Regions from separate parts of the Rhodococcus sp. S3 genome, predicted to be linked through region 1. Evidence: riboswitches for the same ligand, from Rfam matches in the RefSeq annotation. Region 1 holds a riboswitch; each other region holds the start of a gene.
What was found. A riboswitch is a leader RNA that binds a small molecule or an ion and turns the genes downstream of it on or off. The one in region 1 is predicted to bind S-adenosylmethionine.

Region 1 (7,252 bases):
CCGGATCGCGGCGGACTCGACGACGGCCGGGTCTGCGGTGGCCGGATCTGCGGATACAGGGGTGACGGTGGATGCGACGGACATGGGATGCCTCTCGGTACGGGCCGCGGAGCGGCACGGAGGGATCGGCCTGTGAGCCGGAAGACTGTGAGGGAGAAGACCTTCAGTCCGGACAGATTCCCGATGCCGTACGGCAGAGGTCGACATGGCGACGGCACCAGCGTGCCGCGGCGATCGTCCTCGTCCGTTCCATGCGAATTACCCTACTGATCCTATGGGGAATTGTCGACCGCTAGACGCACGGAGATGCGTCGCCGTCGGTCGCTCCGAGACCGGGGCGCGTCTCCGGCGAGGGGTTCCACACACCGTCGGTCTTCGCGTGCACCCACGTCGGTCCGTTCTCGACCAGCGACCGGAGCGCTCCGAGGAGCCGCTCGACGTCGTCGGACGAGCTGCCGAGTCCGAGCGACGCCCGGACGGCTCCGCCGGCGCGACCGACCCGTGCGAGCAGCGGGTGGGCGCAGAAACGTCCGTCACGGACGCCGATGCCGTGCTCGGCGGACAGATAGGAGGCGACGTGGCCGGGCTCGTAGCCGTCGACCGTGAAGGTGACGATCCCCACGCTGTCGGCCGAATCGTTCCACAGCCGAAGCACTTCCACACCGTCGATGGTCTGCAGACCGTCGACGAGCTGGGCGCACAGGGCCTCCTCGTGACGGGTCACCGCGTCGGAGTCGAAACCGGCGAGCGCATCGCACGCGGCGGCAAGAGCAGCGACACCGAGCACGTTGGGGGTGCCGGCCTCGTGACGCGCAGGGGCGCAGGCCCATTCGGTGTGATCGAGGCGCACCTCGCGCACCGCGCCGCCACCGGCGAGATACGGCTCGGCGGCGTCGAGCCAGTCGCGGCGGCCGACGAGCGCTCCCGCACCGAACGGCGCGTACAGCTTGTGGCCGGAGAAGGCGAGGTAGTCCACGCCGAGCTCGGCGAGATCGACACGGCGGTGGGGCACGAGCTGCGCACCGTCGACGAGGATCCGGGCACCGGAAGCGTGTGCGAGCTCGGCGAGTTCGGCGATCGGCAGGACCTCACCGGTGACGTTGGAAGCACCGGTGACGGCGAGCAGGGCCGCGGGGGCGCGCTGGAGTTCGACCGCGAGGCGCCACACCGTCTCCGACACAGTGTCTGCGGCCTCGACGATGCGAGAGTTCTTCCAGGGCAGCAGATTCGCGTGGTGCTCGATGTCGAGCACCACGACATCGCCGGGCACCGCGCTCGCGAGCAGGTTCAGCGAATCGGTGGTGTTGCGCGTGAAGACGACGACCTGGTCGTCGGCCGCGCCGACGAAGCGCGACACGGAGGTGCGGGCGTCCTCGTAGGCGGTGGTGCTGATCCGCGAGGCGTAGCCGGCGCCGCGGTGCACGCTCGCGTAGAAGGGCAGCAGCTCGGTGATGCGGTCGGTGACGGCGGACAGCGCCGGTGCGCTCGCCGCGTAGTCGAAGTTCGCGTAGGTGCAGGTACCACCCTGGACGAGCGGAACCTGCACGTCACAGCCGGAAACGGTGGCGAACGGAGCGACGCAGGTGGCGGTGGCTACAGCAGTCATGACAAATCCCTCGTGTACTCGGGGACCCGCCGGTGACGCCTACGACGGAGAATTCTCGTCGCCGACGGAGTCCGCGCTTGCCGTGTCCGGTAGTGGATTCACGGCCCGGTCGTCACCCGGAGCACCCCACCGCGGTTGGAGGGTTGCCGACCAGCTAGCCGGGGCTTGACGCTGGTACTCATGACCTGGCGAAGAGAATGGCAGGACGACCGTGCCGTGTCAACCCCGCACCGCCCCGTGTCGCCCGGCTCCGCACGAGGACGACACGCGTTCTGCGCGCCGAACGTTCACCTGTCGTCCACCCGGACGTGAGATAACCGGAAGATCCATCGAGCAGAAGGACCCGCGGAGTTGCCAGCCATATCCTCGACCCCCGTCGGCCGGTCCCCCATCCCGGACGAGTTCCTCCGCGCGTCGCACGCCCCACCCGCCCGCACCCTCGTCGACCTGCTGCGGAGCACCGCCGAAGCACATCCCGACGCCCCCGCGATCGACGACGGCTCGACGGTCCTCGAATACGCCGAACTGGTCGAGGCGGTGATCGCCGGTGCGTACGCGCTGAACGACGCCGGCGTCGGGGCCGGCGACCGGGTCGGGGTGCGCATGACCTCCGGGCGCAGCGACCTGTATGTGACGATTCTCTCCATTCTCGCCGCAGGCGCCGCGTACGTCCCCGTCGACGCCGACGATCCCGACGAGCGGGCCGAACTCGTGTTCTCGGAAGCGCAGGTCACCGCCATCGTCACCGACGAGGGCATCGGACCGGGCACGGCACCGCCGTCGGGCACCCCGGCCGTGCGGGGCCCGAACGTCGACGACGACGCGTGGATCATCTTCACCTCCGGTTCGACCGGAACACCGAAGGGTGTCGCCGTCACCCACCGCAACGCGGCGGCCTTCGTCGACGCGGAAGCGCGGATGTTCTGCCAGGGGGCGCCGCTCGGCCCCGGCGACCGCGTCCTGGCCGGACTGTCCGTGGCGTTCGACGCCTCGTGCGAGGAGATGTGGCTCGCGTGGCGGCACGGCGCCTGCCTGGTTCCGGCGCCCCGCGCGCTCGTCCGCTCCGGCATGGACCTCGGGCCGTGGCTCGTCTCCCGCAACATCAACGTCGTCTCCACGGTGCCCACCCTCGCGGCGATGTGGCCGGCCGAAGCCCTCGAAGCGGTGCGTCTGCTCATCTTCGGCGGCGAGGCCTGCCCACCCGATCTCGTCGAACGTCTCGCCGTTCCGGGACGCGAGGTGTGGAACACCTACGGCCCCACCGAGGCGACGGTCGTGGCCTGCGCGTCGCTGATGGACGGCACCGGACCGGTCCGCATCGGCCTGCCCCTCGACGGATGGGATCTCGCCGTCGTGGACGCCGACGGCAACCCCGTCGAGGAGGGCGCGTCCGGTGAACTCGTCATCGGCGGTGTCGGTCTCGCTCGCTACCTCGATTCGGCGAAGGACGCCGAGAAGTACGCTCCCATGCCCACTCTGGGCTGGGACCGCGCCTACCGCAGCGGTGATCTCGTGACGCTCGACCGCGCCGGCCTGCTGTTCCAGGGGCGCGCCGACGACCAGGTCAAGATCGGTGGCCGCCGCATCGAGCTCGGCGAGGTCGACAACGCACTGCAGAACCTGCCCGGCGTGGCAGGCGGTGCGTGCGCGGTCCGCAGGACGGCCGCGGGGCATTCGATCCTCGTGGGATACATCGCCTCCACCGATCCGGACTTCGACATCGCCTCGGCCCACGACCTGCTGTCCGAACAGCTCCCCGCCGCGCTCGTCCCGCGCCTCGCGCTCGTCGACGAACTCCCCACCCGCACGTCCGGCAAGGTCGACCGCAACGCTCTGCCGTGGCCGCTGCCGGGCGCCGATGCCGACTCGGTGGAAGCACTCGGTCTCGATCCCACCGCCGAATGGGTCGCCGAACTGTGGACCGACATCCTCGGCGCCCGGATCGAGGGCGTCGACGACGACTTCTTCGAACTCGGCGGTGGTTCCCTCGCGGCGGCGCAACTCGTCACGGCGCTGCGGAGCCGGTATCCGGAGATGACGGTCGCGGAACTGTACGACCACCCGAGGCTCGGATCGCTCGCCGTCTATCTCGACGAACTCGCGCCGACGGAAGCGGCGACCCCGCGCGAGGTGACCCCGGTGCCGCGACTCGCGCAGCTCGGTCAGATCGCGGTGACCGCCGTCGTCACCACCCTCACCGGACTGCAGTGGGTGACCTGGCTGGCGATCCTGAACAACCTCGTCGCGCTCGTCGTGGACGTGCCGTGGACCGTCACCCTGTCGTGGTGGTGGGTCACGCTCGGTGTCCTGCTGTTCCTCACGCCCGTCGGGCGCATGGCGATCTCCGTCGCGGGTTCACGTCTGCTGCTGCGCGGCATGAAGCCCGGAAGCTACCCCCGCGGTGGGAGCGTCCACCTCCGGCTGTGGACGGCCCTGCGACTGTCCGAGGCCGTGGGCGCCGTGAACATCTCGAGCGCTCCCTGGATGCGGCAGTACGCGCGGGCGCTGGGAGCGAAGGTGGGCCGCGACGTCGACCTGCACAGTCTTCCGCCCGTCACCGGTCTCCTCGAACTCGGCGACGGGTGTGCCGTCGAGCCGGAGGTGGACCTCGGCGGCTACTGGGTGGACGGCGACGTCGTCCACATCGGAAGCATCCGGATCGGTGCCGGCGCCACGGTGGGCGCCCGATCGTTCCTGGCCCCCGGCGCACGGATCGGCAAGAACGCCGAAGTGGAGGCCGGATCCGCGGTGTTCGGCCGCGTGAAGGCCGGGCAGAACTGGTCCGGCTCCCCCGCCCGCAAGGCCGGCAAGGCCGACCGGCCGTGGCCCGCCGCGACACCGCCGCGGGGCAGCAGGTGGGTGCCGGTCTACGCCCTGTCGTCGATCCTGCTCGGCGGCCTGCCCGTCGTCTCGATCGCCGCCGGGGTCGCGCTTCTCGTGTGGTGGGTGCACGACACCCCCACCGTCTCCGATGCCGTGGTGCACTCGCTGGCGATGCTGCCCGTCGCGGCGCTGCTGACGATGTTCGTCTTCGCACTGCTCACCCTGACGGCGGTGCGGTTGCTCGCCGTCGGGATGACGGAGGGCTGGCATCCCGTGCGCAGCCGCGTGGGCTGGCAGGTGTGGTTCACCGAGCGCCTCATGGACTCCTCGCGCACCTTCCTGTTCCCGCTCTACGCGTCGATGCTCACCCCGATCTGGCTCCGGTTGCTCGGCGCCGACATCGGCAAGGACGTCGAGGCGTCGACCGTGCTGATGGTTCCCAAGTTCACGAAGGTCGCCGACGGAGCGTTCCTCGCCGACGACACGATGGTCGCCTCCTACGAACTCGGCGGCGGGTGGCTGTACATCTCGCATGCGAAGGTCGGCAAGCGTGCCTTCCTCGGCAACTCGGGCATGGCGGCGCCGGGTCGGCGGGTCCCGAAGCACGGACTCGTCGCGGTGCTCTCCGCCGCCCCGGAGAAGGCGAAGTCCGGTTCGTCGTGGCTGGGCAGTCCCCCGGTGCGCCTGCGGCGCGCGAGCGGCGACAGCGACGCGAGTCGCACCTTCGAACCGCCGCTGAAACTGAAGATCGCACGGGGCGCGGTCGAGACCTTCCGGCTCGTGCCCATGGTCGTCACCTACGGCATCGGGCTCGGTGTGCTCTTCGCCCTCAACACCCTCGCCGCGCACCTGGGTTATCTCGCCGCTGCGCTGCTGGGCGGTCTCGTGCTCATGGTGGCCGGAGCCGTGGCGTGCCTCGTGACCGTGATCGCGAAATGGCTCGTCGTCGGTCGGATCGGCCGCGTCGAGCATCCGCTGTGGAGTTCGTTCGTGTGGCGCAACGAGGTCTCCGACACCTTCGTCGAAACCGTGGCGGCACCGTGGTTCGCCCGGGCCGCGGCGGGCACCGCCGTGATGAACCTGTGGCTGCGCGCGCTGGGGTCGCGGATCGGCCGCGGTGTGTGGTGCGAGAGCTACTGGTTGCCCGAGGCCGACCTGGTGTCGCTGGGCGACGGTGCGACCGTCGAACGCGGTTGCGTTGTACAGACCCACCTGTTCCATGATCGGATCATGTCCATGGACACCGTGACCCTCGGCGCCGGCGCCACGCTCGGCCCCCAATGCGTCGCGTTGCCCGCCTCGGGCATCGGCGACGGTGCCACCGTCGGCCCCGCCTCACTGGTGATGCGCGGCGACGTCGTCCCGCCGTCCACTCGCTGGCAGGGCAATCCGATCACGCCGTGGACCACACCGAACGACTGGTCGCCGCGGTGAAGCCCATCAAGGCCGCCAAGCCCGTCGCGCCGGTCGCCGCCGACCGCCCGCTCGACCCCTATCTGCCCGAGAGCGGGAACCGCGGCTACCGGGTCTCCCGCTACGAACTCGAACTCACCTACAAGGTCGTGTCCAACCGGCTCGACGGCCGAGCGAAGATCATCGCCACGACGACGGACGTGCGCGCCAAGTACTCACTCGATCTCGCGCAGTCGATGCGGGTCGCGAAGGTGACCGTCAACGGGCGACGTCCCGCCAAGTTCGCGCATCGCGGTGGCAAGCTCACCGTCACCCCCGCCGAGAAACTCCCCGCCGGGGCGGTCCTCGTCTTCGGTGTGCAGTACTCGGGCACGCCCACCCCGCTGCGCACGATGTGGGGTGAGGTCGGCTGGGAGGAACTCGACGAGGGGTCGCTCGTCGCGAGCCAGCCCAACGGCGCACCCACCTGGTTCCCCTGCGACGACCATCCCGGTTCGAAGGCCACCTACCGTATCGCCGTCACCACCGACGCTCCGTTCGTCGCGATCGCGAACGGCACGCTCGTGCACAAGACCACGAAGGCGAGCCGCACCACCCGGGTGTACGAGCAACCCGAACCGATGGCGACCTATCTCGCCACGGTCCAGACCGGCCACTACGAGATACGCACCCTCGCAACGGAACCCGTACCGCAATACGGCATCCACCCGCCTCGCCTGCGCGCGGAGTTCGATCGGGACTTCGCTCGCCAGACCGAGATGCTCGAGTTGTTCACGCGCCTGTTCGGCCCGTATCCGTTCGCGCACTACACCGCTCTGGTGACCGACGACGACCTCGAGATCCCCCTCGAGGCGCAGGGATTGTCGATCTTCGGCGCGAACTTCTGTGACGGCACCGGCCGCGAGGAACGGCTCGTCGCACACGAATTGGCGCACCAGTGGTTCGGCAACAGCCTCACGTTGAACCGCTGGTGCGACATCTGGCTCCACGAAGGATTCGCGTGCTACGCGGAATGGTTGTGGTCGGAGAACTCGGGTGGCAGGTCGGCGCACGCGCACGCACTCGACGCCCACCGGGGACTGGCCCGCAAGCCGCAGGACATCCTGCTCGAGGATCCGGGCCCGAAGGACATGTTCGACGACCGAATCTACAAGCGCGGGGCACTGACCCTGCACGCCCTGCGCACGCAACTCGGCGACGAGCCGTTCTTCACCCTCCTGCGGACGTGGACCGCGGAACACCGGCACGGCAACGTGACGACGGCACAGTTCAAGGATCTCGCCGCGCGTTTCTCGGACGTCTCGCTCCGGCCGCTGTGGGAGGCGTGGTTGAGCACACGAGAGCTCCCTCCGGCACCGACAGCCTGACGCGACGCCGGTTCAGGGCAGATCCACCTGCGACGCGAGCCAC
Region 2 (7,252 bases), 2.0 Mb from region 1:
CGATTCCTGCGCTGGGCGCAGGACCGGCTTCCCGGTCTTCGGGTCGTCCCTCCGGGGCTCGGAATCTGCCACCAACTGAACCTCGAGGTCCTCGCGCCGGTGGTGACCACGACCGAATCCGAGGGCCGTCACGTCGCAGCGCTGGACAGCCTGGTCGGCACCGACTCGCACACCACGATGATCAACGCTCTCGGCGTCACCGGCTGGGGCGTCGGCGGCATCGAGGCCACCGCCGCGGCTCTCGGGCAGGCCGTCATGATCCGCGTGCCCCGCGTCGTCGGCATCGAACTCACCGGGCGTCTCGCCCCCGGGGTGTTCGCCTCCGATCTCGCCCTCACCCTCGCCGAGAAGCTGCGCGCACTGAACGTCGTCGGCGCCGTCGTCGAGTTCCACGGTCCGGGCCTGGAGGCACTGTCGGTGCCCGACCGCGCGACCGTCGCCAACATGGCACCCGAACACGGAGCGACGATGGCGTGGTTCCCCGCCGATCGCCGGACGATCGAGTACCTGGCCGCGACGGGCCGCTCCACCGAGCGTGTCCGTCTCGCCGAGCAGTACCTGCGGGCCCAGGGACTGTTCCGCACCCCGAGCAGCCCGGCACCCCGGTTCGACAGCGGCCTGTCGATCGACCTCGGGAGCATCACCACCACCCTCGCCGGTCCGTCCCGACCGCACGACGCCTTGTCGCCTTCCGAGGTCCCGACCTCCCGCGGCGACGGCGGACCGCTCGATGGCGACATTGCGATCGCCGCGATCACCAGCTGCACCAACACGTCCAATCCCCGATCGCTGGTCGCGGCGGGTCTGCTCGCGCGCAACGCCGTCGCGGCCGGGCTGCGTCCACCGGTCTGGACGAAGACGTCGTTCACGCCCGGCTCGCGGGCTGCCGCCGACCTGTTGGCCTCGGCGGGTCTGCAGGACCACCTCGACCGGCTCGGCTTCCAGGTCGCGGGCTTCGGATGCGGCACGTGCATGGGCAATTCCGGGCCGCTCAGCCCGGCCCTGTCCGAGTCGGACCGGGCGAAGGACACCGCGCTCGCGGCGGTGCTGTCGGGTAACCGCAACTTCACCGGACGCATCCACCCGGCCGTCGCGCACGCCTACCTCGCCTCCCCCGCGATGGTCGTGGCCTACGCCCTCGCGGGCAACGTCCGCATCGACGTGACGAGCGAGCCGATCGGGCGGGCCGAGGACGGCACCGACGTCACCCTCGCCGACCTGTGGCCCTCCGACGAGGAGATCGACGCACTGCTGGCCGAGCACGAGGCCACCGCACTCGGGCGCGACGCGCACCGGGAACTGACCACCGCGCGCTGGCAGGAACTCGAGTACCCCCGCGGCGAGCACTACCGCTGGGACGGGGAGGCCGGCAGCATCCGCCGCCCACCCTTCACCGACCGGAGCTGACGTCGCCCACCCTCACCGGGGATCTGACCGCCCGGCCCCTGCTGGTCCTCGGCGATGCGGTCACCACCGACCACATCTCGCCGGTCGCCCGGGTCCTGCCCGACTCCGCGGCGGGGCGTTGGCTCCGCGAGCGCGGTGTGAGCGACCGGGCGTTGGGCACCTTCAGCTCCCGACGGCTCAACCACGACGTCATGATCCGGGGTGGCTTCGCCAACACCCGCCTCGCGAACCTGCTCGTGCCCGAGAAGCAGGGCGGCTGGACGCGCACCGCACCCGGCGAGGAGCCGGTGCCCGTCCACGAGGCCGCCGAGTACCACCGCCGGCAGGGCACTCCGGTCGTGGTGGTCGCCGGTGAACTCTACGGCGCCGGATCGGCGCGGGACTGGGCCGCGAAGGTCACTCGGCTGCTCGGCATCCGCGCGGTACTCGCCCGCAGCTTCGAACGCATCCACCGCACCAATCTGGTCGCAATGGGTGTCCTGCCGATCCAGTGGCAGGGACCTGCCCCGGAAAACTTCGACGGCAGTGAGGAGATCGACCTGCTCGGACTGGCCGATCTCGGATCGACCACCGAGATCACCGTCCGGGTCCGCCGTGCGGACGAGATCGTGTGGGAGGGCACGGCGCTCTGCCGGATCGACACTCCCCTCGAGTGGGAATGGCTGCGCGCCGGGGGTCTGTTCGGCCACCTGCTGACCGAGCAGACGGAGCGGCAGCGGGCAACGGAGCCCGAACCGGTGGGCGCGCACCGGTAGACGAGTGGATCGATGGGGACGTCCTCCGAGGAGGACGTCCCCATCGTCATGTCGGGTCCGCCGGAGCGACGCGGGCGACGGTGCGGGCCCGCACGATCAGATGACGGAGCGGCGGGACGGAACCCTCCGCTCGACCGTTCCTCCGGTCACCGTCGAGCTCGGCCCGCCGCACCCGGTACCGCTCGCGCAGCACCGCGGCGCGCAGGGCGGCGGTGACACCAGGGAAGCGACCGCGACGGCCCACTCCGACGGTGCCGAGGAGCAGGACGGCAGCCGGCAGCACTATCCAGGCGTACAGGACGGCGGCGGAGGCGATCGCCTCGGCGACGGCGTCCTCGTCGAGTGCCGCCCACACGATTCCCGCACCGACCACGACGTAGAGGGTGCCAGCCAGGGCCGCGGACAGGACGGCGCCGACGTATCGGCGGAGCAACCAGCAGCGGACCGTCCACAGCACGAGGACGACGGCCGTGAACATCGTGATCGCGGACGTGACCACCACGAAAGCGACGTCCGAGGAGTCCAGGAGGAGTCCGGAACCCGACTCGTCGTCGAACACCACGATCATGAGGAGCCCCGTCACCACCGTGACGACAGCCAGGATCGCGAGTTCGACGGCGAGCGCCGCGAAGGGGTGGCCGGCGACCCGCGGGTCGCCCGGTCGCAGCCTCGCTGCCGTGGCGAGCAATTCACGCCGGCGCAGCAGCGACGCCTCCCGGCGCAGACGACGGCGGGCACCGACGCCACGCTGGGTCGCGAGAAACAGGTCCTGGCTGAGCACGACGATCACGAAGACTGCCGGGAACAGCAGCAGCGCCGCCAGATCCACGGAGTGCGGGAGGCCGTCGAGCAGCGCAGCGACGAAGGTCATCGTCGCCCCGACGCCGAACACCGACCCGCACAGTTCGAGGTGTTCGAGGCGCAGCGCTTCGGTCGACCGGGACGAACCCTCCGCAGTGATGGCCGGTCCGAGCGACCACGCGATGAGATTGAGCGCGATGACGAGGGCGGCGAGCACCCCGAGGACGGCGGCGGCCTCACCCATCGTGAGGGTGGTGAGCACGCCGCTGCGCACCGGCGTGGACCGGTCGTAGGCCAGTTCGTCGGTGCGGCGGGCGACCGCGTGGATCAGATTCGGTGCGAGCGCGACGGGCAGGTAGGCGAGCGCCGAGCCGAACATCAGCATCCACACCCGGGTCCAGAACCGCCGGCGGGCGTGCGCTCCGCCGCGGGCTTCGGAGTCGGTGGCAGTGGTGGTCACGGCCGTCCTCCTCCCGGGCCTGACGGTGATGCGACTGACAGTGGTACACGAAACGGTAGCCGGTGCCGGGAGTGCTCGGGAACACGACACGGGACGCCCGATTCGGGCGTCCCGTGTACGTGCTGTCGAGAACGGAGCGGAAGGTCAGGCGCGAGCCTTCTGCAGGTTCTCGTCGAGTGCGGCGAGGAACTCCTCGGTGGTCAGCCAGCCCTGCTCGGGGCCGACGAGCAGGGCGAGGTCCTTGGTCATCTGACCGGCTTCGACGGTCTTGATGACGACATCCTCGAGCTGCTGCGCGAACTCGATGACCTCGGGGGTGTTGTCCAGCTTGCCGCGGTGCTCGAGGCCACGGGTCCAGGCGAAGATCGACGCGATCGGGTTGGTCGACGTCGGCTTGCCCTGCTGGTGCTGACGGTAGTGCCGGGTGACGGTGCCGTGTGCGGCCTCCGCCTCGACGGTCTTGCCGTCCGGGGTCATCAGGACGGAGGTCATCAGACCCAGCGAGCCGTAGCCCTGCGCGACGGTGTCGGACTGGACGTCGCCGTCGTAGTTCTTGCAGGCCCAGACGTAGCCGCCCTCCCACTTGAGGGACGATGCGACCATGTCGTCGATGAGGCGGTGCTCGTAGGTGAGACCGGCGGCGTCGAACTCCGCCTTGAACTCTTCCTCGTAGATCCGCTGGAACTCGTCCTTGAACATGCCGTCGTAGGCCTTCAGGATCGTGTTCTTGGTCGACAGGTAGACCGGGTAGTTGCGCTGCAGGCCGTACGAGAGCGAGGCGCGCGCGAAGTCCTGGATGGACTTCTTGTAGTTGTACATACCCATCACGACGCCGCCGTCCTCGGGGATCCGGCAGACCTCGTGCTGGATCGGCTCGCTGCCGTCCTCGGGCGTGAAGGTGATGGTGACGGTGCCCGGGCGGTCGACCTTGAAGTCGGTGGCGCGGTACTGGTCGCCGAACGCGTGGCGGCCGACGATGACGGGCTTGGTCCAGCCCGGCACCAGGCGCGGCACGTTCGAGATGATGATGGGCGCGCGGAAGATGGTGCCGCCGAGGATGTTACGGATGGTGCCGTTGGGCGACCGCCACATCTTCTTCAGGCCGAACTCCTCGACACGCGCTTCGTCGGGGGTGATGGTGGCGCACTTGACGCCGACGTTGTGCTTCTTGATGGCGTTCGCCGCGTCGACCGTCACCTGGTCGTCGGTGGCGTCGCGGTTCTCCACGCCGAGGTCGTAGTACTCGAGATCCACGTCCAGGTACGGGTGGATCAGCTTGTCCTTGATGAACTGCCAGATGATGCGGGTCATCTCGTCGCCGTCGAGCTCGACGACCTTACCTTCAACCTTGATCTTGGACATATGCGCTTCGTGTCCTCCTAGGACGTTTCTGTAGGTCCCCAATCGACCGCACTTTGTGGGTGCGGTCGCCGTCGGCTCGCGAGCAGCGAGCATGGCCGTGTCCACGTCCTGGACCGCGGCCAAACATGACAAGCGTACTGCTATTGCCGACGACCGCAAAGCACCTCGTCCCAGCCCCACGCCCTACCGACCGGTAACTTTCCTGCTGGTCAGGGATGTTCAGAGGGTGCATAAGACCCTGCGACGGAGAGTCGCTAGACTGCCGGGAAAGTCATGAGTGCCAGCGTCAAGCCCCGGCTTGCTGGCCGGCAACCCTCCGACCGGGGTGGGGTGCTCCGGGTGATGACACGGTCGGTGGAACCCCACCGACAAGCCTGTTGTCGGGAGGACTGAGATGATGATGTGCTGTCGCACCCAAGCCACGATCACACCTCCCATCACCGCCGGAAGGACACGATGACCGACATCCGCAGCCGGCGCTGCCAGCCCACCGCGAGCCTCGAGGCGGTCACCTCTTGACGGCGGGCACCGAGCGGCGTCGCGTCGAACTGCCCCCGGCGGATGGACGCCTCGACACCATCGACATCGGCGATCTCGCGCTCGAGAGCGGCGAGACGCTGCCGAACGTCACGATCGCCGTGCAGAGGTGGGGCGAACTCTCCCCCGCCCGCGACAACGTGGTGCTCGTCGAACACGCCCTCACCGGCGACTCGCACGTCACCGGCCCCGCCGGACCGGAGCATCCGTCCCCCGGCTGGTGGTCGGGCATGGTCGGCCCCGGTGCTCCGATCGACACCGATCGCTGGTGCGTGGTCTCGACGAACATCCTCGGCGGGTGCCGCGGCTCCACCGGGCCCGGCAGCACCGCGCCCGACGGCAAGGCCTGGGGGTCCCGCTTCCCGCTGATCACCGTGCGCGACCAGGTGGCGGCCGAGGTTGCGCTGCTCGACAAGCTCGGCATCGACGTCCTCGCCGCCGTGACCGGCGGATCGATGGGTGGCATGCGCACTCTCGAGTGGATCATCGCGTACCCGGAGCGGGTGCGGGCGTCGCTCGTCCTCGCCACCGGTGCCCGCGCGACCGCCGACCAGATCGGCACCCAGACCGCGCAGATGGCTGCCATCACGGCCGACCCCGACTGGCAGGGCGGCGACTACTACGGCTCTGGGCGGCGTCCCGAAGCCGGGCTCGCCATCGCCCGGACCATCGCGCACCTCACCTACCGGACCGAACTCGAACTCGACACGCGCTTCGGGAATCTCCCCCAGGACGACGAGGACCCGTGGCGTGGGGGCCGGTACGCCGTGCAGAGCTATCTCGAGCACCAGGCGCGCAAGCTCGTCGCGCGCTTCGATCCCGGTACCTACGTGGTGCTGTCCGACGTGATGAACCGGCACGACGTCGGCCGCGGACGCGGCGGCGTCGAGGCCGCACTCGCGTCCACCCCGGTCCCGACGATCGTCGCCGGCGTCGACTCCGACCGGCTGTACCCGCTGCGCCTGCAGCAGGAGATCGCCGATCTGCTCCCGGGATCGGGCGACCTGCGTGTGCTCGTCTCCCGCGACGGGCACGACGGATTCCTCACGGAGGCAGACGAGGTCGCGAAGCTCCTCGTCGAACTGATGAAGCTCGCCGAGGGCTAGTCGGTTCCCAGCGGGTCGATCGACGCGGCGAGCGCCACCACGATTCCGCCGACGACCATCATCGAGGCGACGTCGAACGCCTTGCCGCGTACCGCGAGGACACCGACCTTGTCCTCGTCGAGAGCCCAGCGGAACAGGCCGGCGAGGATCGTGGCGCCGCCGAAGACGAACGCTCCGCGTCGCCACCGGTCGGCGATCACCAAGATCACCGCTGCCGCGATCACCAGGGTGACCGCGAGCAGCGGCAGGTTCAGACGCGTGAATCGCAGAGCCTGAGCCATCTCGTCTCCCGGAGTCGTCGACCTGCTTATCGGGACGCGAGCTGCTCGGCCCGCTCCACGACGTTGGTCAGCAGGAAGGCGCGGGTCAGCGGTCCGACGCCCCCGGGGTTCGGGGACACGAAGCCCGCGACCTCACGCACGTCCGCGGCGACGTCGCCGCGCAGTCCGTCCTCGGTGCGGGAGACACCCACGTCCAGCACAGCGGCGCCGGGCTTGACCATGTCCGCCGTCACCAGGCCGGGAACACCTGCGGCTGCGACGATGATGTCGGCGCGGCGCACCTCTGCGGCGAGGTCGCGGGTGCCGGTGTGGCAGAGGGTGACCGTCGCGTTCTCCGAACGACGGGTCAGCAGCAGACCGATCGGGCGACCGACGGTGACGCCACGACCGACCACCACCACGTGCGCGCCGGCGATCTCCACGTCGTAGCGGCGCAGCAGGTGGATGATGCCGCGCGGCGTGCAGGGCAGCGGAGCCTCCTTGCCGAGCACGAGCCGGCCGAGGTTGACCGGGTGCAATCCGTCGGCGTCCTTGCCCGGATCC
Region 3 (7,252 bases), 1.5 Mb from region 1:
GTGATCGCTGTGCACCCTCAACGTCCGGGTGAGGCACTCATCGAGATGCAGGGCGACGCCAACCCCAATCCCGACCCCGGTCCGTACCGGGTCACCGAGGTTCGCAAGGTGCTGTGGTCCGTGCCTGGTGCAGCCTCCGTCATCGTTTGGTTTTCGGATCCCCTGATCCTTGCCGGCCTTACTCTCGGTGCCGCACTCCTCGTTCTGTGGGCGTTCTGGCCCCGCAAGGGAGAGTTCGAGTCGGCGTCAACTGCGCCTATTGACCTCAAGGATCAGCAATGAACAACCCCAGATCGTCGCGACTCCTCGTCGCGCTACTCGGTGTGCTGACCGTGGCGGGCGCCGCGATCTTCAATGCCGGCTTCGTCGGGCAGACTCTCGCGAGCTGGAACGATCGCGTCTTCGGGTCGTCGACATTCGGAACAAAGTCGGCGGCGTTCGAAGGGTTTGCGCAAGCAGTCGGTGCTCGCTACCACTTCCATAGACGACTGTCGGATTCGAATCTTGGGGGCGCTCGAGCGCAGGTGAAGTTGCCCAAAGAAGATACTGTCAAGAAGAGTTGGGTGTCCCAATCCGGATCCGGAACGGCCGGCATTCTCGCAGCCTCGATGAAGGGCTCTTCGTGTGCGTCCTACTATCGCGGCGGCGGTACGAGTACATGTACCGACAGTCCTGCAAAGCCGGCGATCGGGTATGCGTATGGGGCTGCAAGAGATATCGAAGTTGAGACGGCTACCGTAGCCGGCATCGATCTCCTTACTTCTCAGGATGAGATCTCGACATCGGCAACCTGTCTCGCTGACGGGACGATGATTGCTGGCCCGATCAAACCATCGAATGCATCGCTCAGGCTGGGACCGTGGATCTCCGGGGTGCAGATGCAGTTGCCCCCCGAACCAATCGTTCAAGGTGCCGACCCGGCCGTGACTACGCGATCGGCTAGCCGAAATTCGCCGTTGGTCGGGTACGAATACACAGCGACATTGATCCGCACGAAGCAGGAGACATCGAAGGGGGCACGGTCTGAACTCCGACTGCAGATGATGAGCATCGGTAAGGTGACCGACGAGCAGAAGTGGTCCCTCGACCTCGTCTTGGCGTACGCCGAGTGCGGTGTAGGGATGTCGGTGCCGACACCGGAATGGCCCGTCGTCGACGGATCGAGTGTTCAAGGCGCGGCAGTGAGCTCCTTGGCGTCCTTGATGTTGGGCCCCCACAAAACGTCTCTTTGTTCCGTCACAAGCAAGGGAACGCAGCCGAGAGATAGCTCGCTCGTCGATGAAGGTGATGACGATGTCGGCACGGTGGAAGCGACTCCAACTGAATCCGTCGACTCTCACCTCGTCGAATCTGTCTCTGGAACATCGTTCGGAACTGAACCTGCTGGTCTCGAGATTGGCGCAGACGAGCTGGAAGTAACTGGAGAAACTGACGATCGCGCTGACGAATCAATGTCATGTGAGCTCGATGCGTCAGGACCGAGCGCTACTTCGCCCATTGATTATCTGATAGACGAGAATCTCATAGAGGAAGCCGAAACTCTGCCAGAGCCTACCGATTCTCGAGAGGAAGGCGAAGACGTCCGATTCGGTGCTGACGATGGACGCGTCGGGGGAGACCCTCGTGAATTCGATGGCAGTACCGAAGGATCGACCGGAGCCTCGGATCCGACTCGCGAGGACAACGAGAATGGCAAGGGAGAGGACGGCAAATCACCAGGCGGCAAGACTGCAGACGAGACGAAGGCCGCGGAGGGCGACGACAACTCCGAAACGTCCGACAGTGCGGTCGACGAAGCCCGGGAATCTGAGGTCGATGGCAAGGATATTGGTTCAGTCGAAGACGCGACCTCGACAGCGCCGACGACCATATCCGCCACGCCGCCTGGCGAGCCCGCACCTACACCGGCACCTGTCCAGACGCCGGCTCCCAACGGACCCTCGACTCCGAGTCGCGTGAGTGCTCGAGTTCCGTTCTCGATGGTCGCTTCGGATGGAAGTGTTCTCGGCACTGCGACCGTTCGTGACGTCTCACGCAGCAGCGGATGCGTCGCGGTTCTCCTGGAGGTCGAGACGTCCGATGGTTCGGGGAGCACGCAGCTGAACGGAGTACGCGCCCGGGACTTCCGTGAGGTACTTCCGGACGGAGGTACGGCTCCGGTCGGCTCACCGACCGCGTCGTGTGGCGGTGGTGCCTCGATGCCGGCCTCTTTCTCTCCGAACTCCACCTATACGGGATGGGTGACGTTCGATGTCCTCAACGGTGGAAACGCGGTGATGCTGCGTCCGTCCGGCACGGCCGGTTGGATCTTCACTCTTCCGTCGGCGCCCGCGGTCTCTGTACCGACTTCGGTGACGGCGACTCCTGCGACGACCGGAGCGGACGTGCCGGACGAAGAAGCGTCTACCGAACCGGCAGAGGAAGCCGCGCGCCCAACCGCTGCACCCGCAGCAGACGACAACGTGGACGAATAGCACGCCAGGCAGGAGGTGATCACAGTGCGTGCGGCCGAACCTGCCGGTAGGGGCGCGCGTCTGCTGGTGATCTCTTGCATCGTCGGCCTGGTTTCGGCGTGCGGATTCGGATCGCATCTACATCCGCCGCCGGACCGAGCCGGGATTCAGGGAAACTTCGGCATCGACCAGAGCGAGTCAGGCTCCTGGGGAGAGTACGGGACCCGAGAAGGCGCCGGACGATTCGAGTTCTCCATCGACCCGCTCTCTCTCCAACCAGGTGAGCCGGTCTATGCGCCGGTTGCGTTACGAACGCTTCCGACGGTGACGACGCCGGTAACGATCATGTTGAGACCACCGTTGACGACACCGAACTCGGTTGCGGGGGTTCTGCGGTACTCCGTATCGGAGGCTCCCGCATCGTCCTGCAACGCGGGAGGTTTCGGATCTCCGACTGTGGTCGACGGTCAACCGCTCACGGCGACGGGCGGCAGCCTCATGCTCGAACCGAAGGTTGTGCGGACTCTGTGCTTCCGTGTAGAGATTCCCGCCGGCACGCCACCGCACGACTTCGCCGGGCTCGCCGACACCGTGGCGTTGTGGGAGTTCCGAGCCGAGGGCGAGGACCCTCCACGCCCACCGAAGCCTGCCCCCGACCGGTGTCATTCGCACTCCGGGCCCTTCGTATTCGGAGGCGGATGGTACTTCGTGCATTGCTGGTTCCTGCGACGGCATTGGGGGGCACCTGTGGGTGGGAGCGCGCTGAGGTCGACCGCAGGTCACCACGTTCGCGTCTCTCAGATGACTGCGCTCTCCCGTCCGAAGCGTGTAGGGATCGGCGCGGCTACAGTCTGATGCCGGAGCGGGGTGTTCTCACCGTCTTCGCGGAGACGGGTCAGGCGAGCAGTCGGTACAGGCCGATCAACCCGACCACGACGATCACCGCACGCAGCGCCACCGGCGACAGGCGTCGGCCGTAATGGGAGCCGAGATAACCACCGATCAAGGAGCCCACGGCGATCAGCGCGGCCACGGTCCAGTTGATCCGGTCGAACGCCACCAGGATGTATGCGGATGCGGCCACGATGTTCACGACCAGCGACAGAAGGTTCTTCGCTGCGTTCTGTCGCTGGATGTGGTCGTGCAGCAATGCTCCGAACAGGCCCATCAGCAGAATGCCCTGTGCCGCCGTGAAGTAGCCGCCGTAGATGCCGACGGCGAAGGTGCCGACGACGAGCAACGTCATCCGCACCGGCCCGAGACGGCCGTCGGCGTCGCCACCTGTCCGGCGAGCCACCCACGCCTGGATCTTCGGCTGGAACACGACGAGTGTGAGTGCCAGGAGAAGCAGGATCGGCACGACCGTCTCGAAGACGGTCTCCGGCAGGTGGAGCAGGAGCCACGCTCCGACCAACGCCCCGCAGAACGACGCCGGGATCTGCCATTGCAACCGTTCCCATTGCCCGCGCAGTTCGCGCCGATACCCCCAGGTGCCCGATACGCCTCCCGCGACCAGGCCGATCGCGTTGGACATCGTCGCGGTCACCGGGGGTACACCGAACGCGACGAGCGTCGGGAAGGTGATGAGGGTGCCGGATCCGACGAGGGAGTTGATCGCTCCGGCGCCGAGCCCGGCCAATGCGACGAGGAAAAGTTCGAGCGGGGTCACCGAGGCGAGTCTACGGCGTGCCGAAACCGGCCTTGTTGTCGATGTCGGGGCACCACGTCGACATCTACATCGGTCTCGACGAGGGACGGTATTTCCGCCACGGTGAGAGAAAGCCTGTCCACGACGCGCCGCACTCCGTAGGTTGAGCAGCGACCATCCAGAGCGACCGAGAGACCTGGCTCCACGACGTCGCAGCAACCCCCCGTGCGCGGGTGCGGGTGCTACCGCCGGGATCGATGGAGGAACGAGCATGACCCGCTGGACCGAGCGCGCCTCGTGGTGCCGCCTGCACATCGACCTGTGCCGCGGTACTTCGCACCGGTGTCGTCGCTGACGTAGACCGCCCGTCGTCCTTCGCCGCGTGAGTCCCGGCCCGTCCGCAGGGGGACGGGCCGGGACTCACGTCTGCACCCCCGCACCCCCGCATTCCCGAAAGGCCCATCCCGATGGCTCCCGCCCCCAGGACGTCGCCGTGAGCACGTCCACCGATCTCCGCATCCCCGACGCCCCGGCCGACCACACCGACGACGAGGACCTGGCCGTCGCCCGGAAACGGCATCCGTGGCGCTGGGTGATCAGCGCTGCCGTGCTGATCCTCGTCGCCCAGTTCGTGCACGGCCTGGTCACCAACCCCGGCTGGGACTGGGCGACCTTCGCGCAGTACTTCACCGCGTCGTCCGTGCTGTCCGCACTGTGGATGACGATCGAACTGACACTGTGGGGCACGGTCCTCGGCTTCGCTCTCGGTGTGCTCCTCGCGGTCGGCCGGTTGTCGAACAATCCTGTTCTGCAAGTGGTCTCGTGGACGTACATCTGGGCGTTCCGATCGATCCCGCTCATCGTCCAGCTACTGTTCTGGTTCAACATCGCGTACCTGTACAAGACGCTGTCGATCGGCATCCCCTTCGGGCCGGCCTTCTTCGAGTTCGGTGTGGCCGGGGTGATCTCGGGATTCACAGCCGCCGTCATCGGTCTGGCGCTCCACCAGGCGGCCTACTCCGCCGAGATCATCCGCGCCGGCATCATCTCCGTCGACCACGGTCAGATCGAGGCCGCCAACGCGCTCGGCATCCCGCGTTACCGGCAGTTCATGAAGATCGTTCTCCCGCAGGCCATGCGGGCGATCCTTCCGAACGCCGCAAACGAGGTGATCAGCCTGTTCAAGGGCACCTCGATCGTCTCCACCATGGCCATCGCCGAACTCTTCTACCAGGTACAGGTGATCTTCGGTCGCACCGGACGCGTCGTTCCGATGCTCATGGTCGCGACCGTCTGGTACATCATCCTCACCACGATCCTGTCGATCGGGCAGTACTACGTCGAACGGCACTACGCCCGCGGTTCGGCACGCGCACTGCCGCTCACCCCGTGGCAGCGCGTGGTCGCGAAATACCGCGAGATCCGCGACAGCGGCATCGGTGCACCCCGAGGAGCGACGAAGTGACCGCCACCCGGGACGACGTCGACCACGTCGTCGACGTGCGCGGAGTCCACAAGTCGTTCGGCGCACTCGAAGTTCTCAAAGGCATCGACCTGCAGCTGCGCAAGGGCACGGTCACCGTGATCCTCGGACCGTCCGGCTCCGGGAAATCCACCCTCCTGCGCACCCTCAACCACCTCGAGAAGGTCGACCGCGGCACCGTCCGCATCGACGGTGAACTCATCGGCTACAAACGGCGCGGAAACAAGCTGCACGAGTTGCGTGCCCGCGACATCCTCCGCCAGCGCTCCCGCATCGGCTTCGTCTTCCAGAACTTCAACCTGTTCCCGCACCTGACCGCACTCGAGAACGTCGTCGAGGCGCCGGTATCGGCGCAGGGGCGCGACCGGGCGGAGGTCGAGGCCGAGGCTCGCGCCCTGCTCGACCGTGTCGGTGTGGGCGACAAACTGCACGACTATCCGAAACAGTTGTCCGGCGGCCAACAGCAGCGCGTCGCGATCGCGCGGGCCCTGGCCCTGCGACCCGCCGTGATCCTCTTCGACGAACCCACCTCGGCTCTCGACCCCGAACTCGTCGGCGAGGTTCTCGCCGTCATCCGCGACCTCGCCGGCGACGGCGCGACCCTCGTGATCGTCACGCACGAGATCGGTTTCGCCCGTGAGGTCGCCGACACCGTCGTCTTCATGGACGGCGGCGTCATCGTCGAACAGGGACCACCCCACGTGGTCCTCGACAACCCGCAGCAGGAACGCACCGCGTCGTTCCTGTCTCGCGTTCTCTGATTCCCCCTCCCCACCACAGCATTCGAGAAGGTAACGATGTTCGCTTCCTCCCCCCGGGTCCGCCTGCTGACCTCGGCCCTGACCGCCGTCGCTCTCCTGGGCGCCGCGGCCTGCAGTTCCGACGCAGAGGCCGGTACCGACACCGACGCCACGGCGGCCGGCTACAACCTCACCGCGGACCAGAACCGCATCACCACCGACCCGGTGGAGGAGATCGCCGCGAAGGTTCCCCAGGAGATCCGCGACCGCGGCACGCTCGTCGTCACCGGCAACGCCGGTACGGTGCCGCCGTTGCGCTTCTACGCCGACGACGACACCACGATCATCGGATCCGAGACCGACTTCGCCCATCTCATCGGCGATGTTCTCGACCTCGACATCGAACTCACCGCCGCGGACTGGGCCCAGAACTTCGTCCGCGTCGACTCGGGTGAGGCCGACGTGTTCATCTCCAACGTCACCGTCACCGAGGAACGCAAGGAGAAGTACGACTTCGCCACCTACCGCCTCGACAGCCTCGCCGTCGAGGTCGGCAAGGACAGCGGCATCACCTTCGACGGACCCGAGGACATCGCAGGCCTGACGATCGGCGTCGGCTCCGGAACGAACCAGGAGGCACTGCTCGTCGAGTGGAACGAACAGAACGTCGCCGCCGGACTCGAACCTGCCGAGATCCTGTACTACCAGAACGCCGTCGACTACTACCTCGCGCTCGGTTCCGGCCGTATCGACGCGTACGTCGGCCCGAATCCGACGTCTGCCTTCCACGCGCTGCAGTCCGGTGAGACCGAGGTGGCCGGCACGTTCTCGGGAGCCGGTCTCGACCTGCAGGGTGAGATCGCGGTACTGACGAAGAAGGACAACGGCCTGATCCAGGCGATCAACGAGGCGATCAACCACGTCATCG

Region 2: linked by a shared signal. The riboswitch ahead of metX (homoserine O-acetyltransferase MetX) and the one ahead of AC0LPE_RS02135 (aminotransferase class V-fold PLP-dependent enzyme) in region 1 are both predicted to bind S-adenosylmethionine.
Region 3: linked by a shared signal. The riboswitch ahead of AC0LPE_RS19010 (amino acid ABC transporter permease) and the one ahead of AC0LPE_RS02135 (aminotransferase class V-fold PLP-dependent enzyme) in region 1 are both predicted to bind S-adenosylmethionine.

The regions. Positions count from the first base shown of each region.
Region 1 covers NZ_CM177074.1:454,658-461,909, reverse strand. Annotated here, with positions in the region: gene AC0LPE_RS02140 (hypothetical protein) at 1-84, opposite strand, end outside; gene AC0LPE_RS02135 (aminotransferase class V-fold PLP-dependent enzyme) at 293-1,606, opposite strand; SAM riboswitch class IV at 1,675-1,792, opposite strand; gene AC0LPE_RS02130 (Pls/PosA family non-ribosomal peptide synthetase) at 1,958-5,863, shown strand; gene AC0LPE_RS02125 (M1 family metallopeptidase) at 5,830-7,209, shown strand; gene AC0LPE_RS02120 (hypothetical protein) at 7,222-7,252, opposite strand, start outside.
Region 2 covers NZ_CM177074.1:3,589,264-3,596,515, forward strand. Annotated here, with positions in the region: gene AC0LPE_RS16825 (aconitate hydratase) at 1-1,407, shown strand, start outside; gene AC0LPE_RS16830 (hypothetical protein) at 1,545-2,162, shown strand; gene AC0LPE_RS16835 (hypothetical protein) at 2,209-3,423, opposite strand; gene AC0LPE_RS16840 (NADP-dependent isocitrate dehydrogenase) at 3,568-4,785, opposite strand; SAM riboswitch class IV at 5,055-5,166, shown strand; gene metX (homoserine O-acetyltransferase MetX) at 5,301-6,428, shown strand; gene AC0LPE_RS16850 (DUF3017 domain-containing protein) at 6,425-6,709, opposite strand; gene AC0LPE_RS16855 (bifunctional methylenetetrahydrofolate dehydrogenase/methenyltetrahydrofolate cyclohydrolase) at 6,736-7,252, opposite strand, start outside.
Region 3 covers NZ_CM177074.1:4,096,130-4,103,381, reverse strand. Annotated here, with positions in the region: gene AC0LPE_RS19025 (signal peptidase I) at 1-282, shown strand, start outside; gene AC0LPE_RS19020 (hypothetical protein) at 279-2,474, shown strand; gene AC0LPE_RS19015 (sulfite exporter TauE/SafE family protein) at 3,349-4,122, opposite strand; SAM riboswitch class I at 4,273-4,365, shown strand; gene AC0LPE_RS19010 (amino acid ABC transporter permease) at 4,595-5,566, shown strand; gene AC0LPE_RS19005 (ATP-binding cassette domain-containing protein) at 5,563-6,345, shown strand; gene AC0LPE_RS19000 (transporter substrate-binding domain-containing protein) at 6,382-7,252, shown strand, end outside.